2 regions of the Paenibacillus sp. SORGH_AS_0306 genome follow, and region 2 is predicted to be linked to the other one. Evidence: predicted binding sites of a transcription regulator. Region 2 holds the regulator's gene; the other holds the start of a gene.
What was found. The regulator CtsR, encoded in region 2, represses protease genes until heat stress. The targets are predictions, from matches to a motif close to ATGGTCAATAAAGGTCAAACA.
Positions count from the first base shown of each region.

Region 1: a site for CtsR is predicted at 2,029-2,049, ahead of clpP (ATP-dependent Clp endopeptidase proteolytic subunit ClpP). Genes of this name have one in related genera too.

Region 1 covers NZ_JAUTBP010000001.1:4,737,067-4,740,494, reverse strand. The annotation lists gene gap (type I glyceraldehyde-3-phosphate dehydrogenase) at 1-312, opposite strand, end outside; gene QE450_RS20980 (sugar-binding transcriptional regulator) at 444-1,475, opposite strand; tRNA gene QE450_RS20975 (tRNA-Arg) at 1,726-1,800, shown strand; gene clpP (ATP-dependent Clp endopeptidase proteolytic subunit ClpP) at 2,157-2,753, shown strand; gene QE450_RS20965 (PdaC/SigV domain-containing protein) at 2,912-3,428, opposite strand, start outside.
Region 2 covers NZ_JAUTBP010000001.1:3,740,714-3,744,141, forward strand. The annotation lists gene clpC (ATP-dependent protease ATP-binding subunit ClpC) at 1-30, opposite strand, end outside; gene mcsB (protein arginine kinase) at 51-1,124, opposite strand; gene mcsA (protein-arginine kinase activator protein McsA) at 1,138-1,662, opposite strand; gene QE450_RS16570 (CtsR family transcriptional regulator) at 1,690-2,151, opposite strand; gene serS (serine--tRNA ligase) at 3,031-3,428, shown strand, end outside.

The DNA.
Region 1 (3,428 bases), 1.0 Mb from region 2:
TGCTTCTTTAGTTGTGAAGAATCCAGTACATTCAAGAACGATATCCACACCAAGATCTCCCCAAGGAAGTTCTTCTGGGTTACGGTTAGCTAGAACTTTTACTTCTTTTCCGTTTACTTTGAAGAATCCGTCATGAACTTCAACTTCGCCGTCAAATTTACCTTGAGTTGTATCATATTTCAACAAGTGAGCCAACATTTTAGCGTCAGTCAAATCGTTAATTGCTACTACTTCAATACCTGCTACATTTTGAATACGACGGAAAGCCAAGCGTCCAATACGTCCGAAACCATTAATACCAACTTTAACCATGAGTTAATTCCTCCTAGAGATAGTGTATTTAATTTATTTCAAGACATACCTTATAAAAGGCATGTCAAGACAACATTATAGAGTAAATCTTGTGTGCCGACTGCTAGACGTTCGAAAATGAAGCAAAAGGACTAGTCTAGTTCTTTCACAATTTCTCTAGCAGCGGCTTCGTCAATGACCAGAATATCTTCCTGACCGAATTTGAGTACAGCATGAATCGATTTGGCTTTGCTACGACCTCCAGCAATACCGATAACCACTTCCGCTTTGGAAATATCATCGAGCTGAAGTCCCATCGTTAACATCTGGTGCACCGTCTCACCCTGTTCATTAAAATAATGACCGAATGATTCAGCAACAGCTCCAGCGGCATGAATTTCTTCCGCTGCCTCGGGTTCAAGTCTACGGCGACGCACCATCTCCATCGCATCTCCAATTCCATGCATGATGATACGTGCTTTACGAATCAGACCGACAATTTCGCGGATATTCTGATCCTGATAAAGCAATTCATAAGCATCTTCACGCAATAAATCTGGAATATGCAACAATCGATATTGTGCGCCTACACGCTTTGCCATAGTGGAAGCAATCGAATTCGCCTGAAATTCCATACTCTCTCCAAGTCCGCCTCTTGCCGGTACGAACCAGGCATTCTTGAGAGGTGCCGGTATGGATGGACTGAGTTGCTCAGCGACTTCAGCTAATGTAAAGCCTCCTGTAACAGCAACGACATCGTCCTCACGGATGACACTGAGCAGCGCTTTGGCTCCTGCTCGTCCAAGCTCTTGCTTAGCCATAATAGATATGTCACTATCACCAGGAACGACAATTACTTGTCTCAACTTATAGAAAGTGCGAATACGTTCTTCCAGATTCGATAATCCAAGCAGTTCCTGAATAATAGGTTCCAGCTCATCAAGCAATTGCTTGCCTGCTTCACTAACCTTCATTCCCGTACTTTCAATCTCAAGTAACCCTTGCGATTTGAGAAGATCGGTCTCTGCACGTAAGACGCGTTCAGTCATATTAAGCGATGTGGCGAGTGATCTTCTTCCAACCAGCCCTACCATCATAACCTGATGCAGAATAGTATATCTTTTTTTGAGTACTTCGGTGAGATCGGGCAGAAGCTGCTTTTGTATTTCTAATATTTTCCGCATGCATTCCACTCCTGCAACTTATCTCGCTCAGTGTTCATTATATCCGCGATTCTTAATGGACTCAAAATGTCCCGGCATAACTTTTTAAGTCCCACGTCTATCTTAACCAATTTTTCATGCAGAAGCAAGTTTTTAACACAACTATTCTGTGAGAGGTTGATGTTATCGTTTTTATCTGTGATTTCCTCCCAAGCCAACTTGCTTTTTATAGGTAGATATCCTATAATCAATCGTACTGCTGTTTTGATGTGCGCCCGTGGTCCAATGGATATGACGTAGGCCTCCGAAGCCTGAGATCCAAGTTCGATTCTTGGCGGGCGCGCCATTTATATTTTTTATTTCATTATCTTTTTTACATAAGAATCGGTATGATCGAATGCCTTTTGATATGTTCTATCATATCTAAGAACTATTTGCGCAACATTAAGTGATTGACTTATAAATGCAGAACACCCTTTAACCAGCCTATGCTGGTTATTTTTATACCCAAATTTGGGTTGCCCTCTTCTTCATTAACCGATTTTACTGATGTTCCTACACTTTTGGTCAGGATAGTTTGACTTTCTTTGACTTTTGATTCGAATTATCCTATAATGTGGTAAGAACAATGAGTATCTTCTAATACAATATTTGATCTATAATTAATCTATTATGATGTACAACTTTGAAGGAGGGTTTCTAGTGAGTTATATTCCAATGGTCGTTGAACAAAGCAGTCGTGGAGAACGTGCCTATGACATTTACTCTCGTCTGTTAAAAGACCGCATTATTTTTCTAGGTTCTGAAGTTAATGATGTTGTAGCTAACGCGATTATTGCACAAATGCTGTTTCTGGAAGCCGAAGACCCGGAGAAAGACATCCACCTATATGTTAACAGTCCAGGCGGTTCGATCACTGCGGGGATGGCTATTTACGATACAATGCAATTTATCAAAGCTGATGTATCTACCATCTGTGTAGGTATGGCTGCAAGTATGGGTGCATTCTTGCTTAACGCTGGTGCGAAAGGTAAACGTTTTGCTTTGCCTAACAGCGAAATCATGATTCACCAACCACTTGGTGGCGCACAAGGACAAGCAACAGATATCGAAATCCGTGCTCGTCGTATTCTTAAAATGCGCGACAAATTGAACAAAATTCTAGCTGATCGCACAGGCCAACCGTTGGAACGTATCGAAAAAGATACAGACCGCGATTACTTTATGACTGCTGCTGAAGCACAAGAATATGGCATAGTTGATAAAGTGATTGAAAATACACCTCCACAAGGGGTATAATTTTACTCCAGCATGCTGGAACAACACGCGAAAAAGCCTCCGGGATATAAACCGGAGGCTTTTTTGTATTCTTTTTTATAATAGTTAGTCTAATAACTGCTACATTTACTTCATAATATTGCAATTACTCTATCATCCGATCACTTATATTATCAAAATTAAGCTTTGTACGCATCCAGTGGATTTACACCTGTAGGTAACAATTTTTTGAAAGTAAATGAGAACTCTGGTGTACCTGCTGCATATGGTGCAATTTCGTATTGTTGGAAATAGATTGTTAGTCCACTATCTGTTAAATAATATCCTTGATTAGCAGCAATTCCTTTAAAACTATCTGCAAAGTAAAGATCTTCTTTTTTGATTTCAGCATTAATGACTTTGTCGATGTCTTTACGATAATTGCTATTGGATTTGAGTAGATCACTCAATTGAATTTGCTTACCGTCTTTCAACGAGAATGTCATCCCAGTTAGCGTAGCCCCGCCGTGTGCACCACCGAGAAATTCATAGTCGTTTACTAACACACTTAATACACCGTTACGATTATAAGTTACTTTATAACCACTATCTATTTCATATGTCATAGCTGAATCTTTAGGAGGAGCTCCTAATTCTTTAGCTTGTTTTTGTGTTTGTTCCAAATAAGTTTGCGCATGAGCTTTGAAAGCTTTATTA
Region 2 (3,428 bases):
CGCACGTTCCGTAAATCTACCAAACATCATATCTAAAGCACCTCCACGGTTTAGTCTTGTACGTTTACTTTACTTAATGTATTACGGATCAATTGCGCGCGGTACATATCGCTTTCTCCTGACCCCATTTTAACACCGAATGTTTTCTGAAGAAAACCCGGTTGTGTCATTATCGTTAATTCGTTCATTTGTGTGACCGAAGCTTTGTCGATCAGACCTAGATCTACGCCTAGACGCACATCTGAAATGCGTTGAAATGCTTCTTTGGAATCCATCATTGTTGCATAAGATAGTATTCCATACGAACGCATAATGCGATCTGTAACACGTAACTTCGATTCACTGAGTAGACGACTGCGAGCATGATGTTCATACTCAATCATTTGCAACACAACACTATGCAAGTTATCAATGATCTCTTCTTCTGATAAGCCTAATGTAATCTGGTTAGAAATTTGAAAAATATTTCCGATCGCTTCACTACCTTCTCCATATAACCCCCGTACAGCGAGCCCTACTTGAGATACAGCAGATAATACACGACCTACCTGATTCATAATAGCTAATGCAGGTAAATGTAGCATAACAGACACTCTAAGCCCTGTACCTACATTTGTTGGACAACTGGTAAGATAACCTCTACGATCATCAAAAGCAAAGTCCACTACATCTTCAAAAGCATCATCGATCTGAGTAGCACGTTCCCATGCTTCTTGCAATTGAAAGCCTGGATACAAACATTGAATACGCAAATGATCTTCTTCATTGACCATAATACTAACGGATTCATCATCTGTTAGCAGAACAGCTCCACTTTTGGAGTCATTCAACAAATTCGGACTGATCAAATGTTTTTCCATCAAGACTTGTCGATCTACATCTTCTAATTCATCCAAAAGCAATGGCTCAAACGGTCCGAGAGCTTGAAGTGCTTCATTACTTAGCACTTCTGTTAGCTGGTTCCGTGTCTCTTGCGCCTGCTCCATATTTGCCAGAATCGGGAAAGGGTGATGTATCAGATTACGGGCTATACGCACCCTACTACTGATAACAACATCCGAATATTCTCCGCCCTTTTGCATCCAATCGCTCAAAGGTTTTTCTGTAAAACGGAGATTCGGCATAAGTTATTCCTCCTTATGACTCCTGTGAAATTTGTTTTTCTAGCTCGCGTATTTCATCTCTTAAATGTGCGGCCTCTTCAAATTCCTCATCAGCAATACGCTGTTTCAACTCTTGCTTCAAGTCAGTCATTTGACGTTTGATTTTTACTTTGATCCCGCCTCGTTTAGGAAGCTTACCGGCATGAGCAGTACTACCATGCACTCTTTTAAAAAGAGGATCTAATTGATTATCAAACGTTTTGTAACAAGAGCTACATCCAAATCGTCCTAATTTACGAAATTGAGTATATGTCATACCACATTCTTCACAATGGACATCTTCACTGCATTGACCGGCGAGTTGCCCTTTACTGCTTGAATCAAAATCCATCAACCCTGACAGTAGACTGTGAATCGAAAAGCCTCCTGAAGTTCCTGGAATCAATTCACCTTTTTCACGGGCACAAGTTTCACAGATATGAAACTCATTTTTTTCACCATTTACAATCTTTGTAAAATGAAGAGTTGCCGGTCTTACCTGACATTCTTGACAAATCATCATGTATTGCCCCTTTCTCCCGAATGATTAGGGACGAAGTAATGCAATCAACATCGCCTTCATCATTCTTGCACGGATCTCATCCCTGTAGGGAAGCTTGATCGAAATAACATCTCTACATACTGCTGCACGCATCAGTTCCGCTTCACGATTAGAAATCACTCTAGCTTCTAGCAACTGGTATAGTAAACCTTCAGCAGCTGTCTGACTCATATGCTGTCCAATACTTTCATGAATATGAGTATGAAGGATAGCTTGAGCAGGCAATTCAAGACGCCGTATACGAATATAGCCACCACCACCACGTTTACTTTCAACCAGATATCCTTTTTCCAATGTAAAACGTGTACTAATTACATAATTGATCTGCGAAGGTACACAAGAGAATTGATCAGCTAACTCGTTACGCTGTATTTCTACTGCTCCTTCTCCACTATCTTGCAGCATTCGTTTTAGATATTGTTCGATAATGTCGGAGATATTACGCATTGTATATTCCTCCATCATGTTTTAAAACATTTACTTATTCTAAATTTGACCCATTTATCATAAGTTCAAAATAGCAGATAAATATCACTTAACCATAAACCTAATCGTAAGAAACCAAAGAAGACAGCATTTGATGATACAACAATAGATTCATGAATAATCTGATCATTATAATCAAAAGTTCATAAATCTTATTTACCATCAAATCGTCAGGCATATTCACGTCATCTAATAACTGTATTCATCATTACTTTGACTATGCGCTGACTTTGACTTTCTTTGACTTTAAATTAATTATAACATATTTTCAGAATTTGCCAAGGGGTTACAGCAAAATATAATACAGAAAATCATATTTTTTAGAATTTAGTTTTTCACAATCGAATTAAATATTAATAATCTGATGATATATCGTTTTTATAATATATAGTTCTTGCTATCGTTTACTATTCTTAATATCGTTTCTTAATATCGTTCTGGAAGTATTTGGCTTAATATCATTCTTGTAGTATTTAAGTTTCATAAAGACTGGCCCCTAATAATATTTCCCTAATATCTAATTTTTATAAAAACTAGACCTTGACACTTTTTTAACAATACGTTACAATACAACAAATTCAATATATTGAAACGGCCATCGAAAGGAATCCAACCTGGAGGCGTTCTCGCCAAGAGATAGCATAAGCGAATAGTCACTGCTTGCTATTTCCTAAGTTAAACGGTTTTCGCCCGTTATCGCGAAACCTAAGAGGATCAGATACACTATCTGTATTTGATCAAGTTGGGTGGCACCGCGAGCAAAAAGCTCCTCGTCCCAAGTGATGAGGAGCTTTTTTGTGCATTTTACCTTTATATTAGGAAAAAAGGAGCGGTTATTTTATGTTAGATATCCAGTATATTAAAAATCATGCTACAGCATTACAAGAGGTCGCAGATCAAAAGAAAATAAGTATATCTATTGCAGAACTTCTTGAAAAAGCTCAACTTAAAAATCAGTACTTGCAACAAATCGAACAACTCCGTCAACAACGAAACCAATTAACACAGACAATCAGTAGCCATATGCAAAATAAATCGGTATTGCCTACCGACACTGTCCACCAGCTTAAAGATCAGGTGAAACAAATCAATCTACAACTTCAGCAATTGGAACAAACCAGTCAATCTGTTCAACAACAGTATGCTCGATTGATGGAATTAGTCCCTAACTATGTTTCTCCAGATACTCCGATCGGTCAATCAGACGCAGATAATATCGTTATTCGTACATGGGGAAC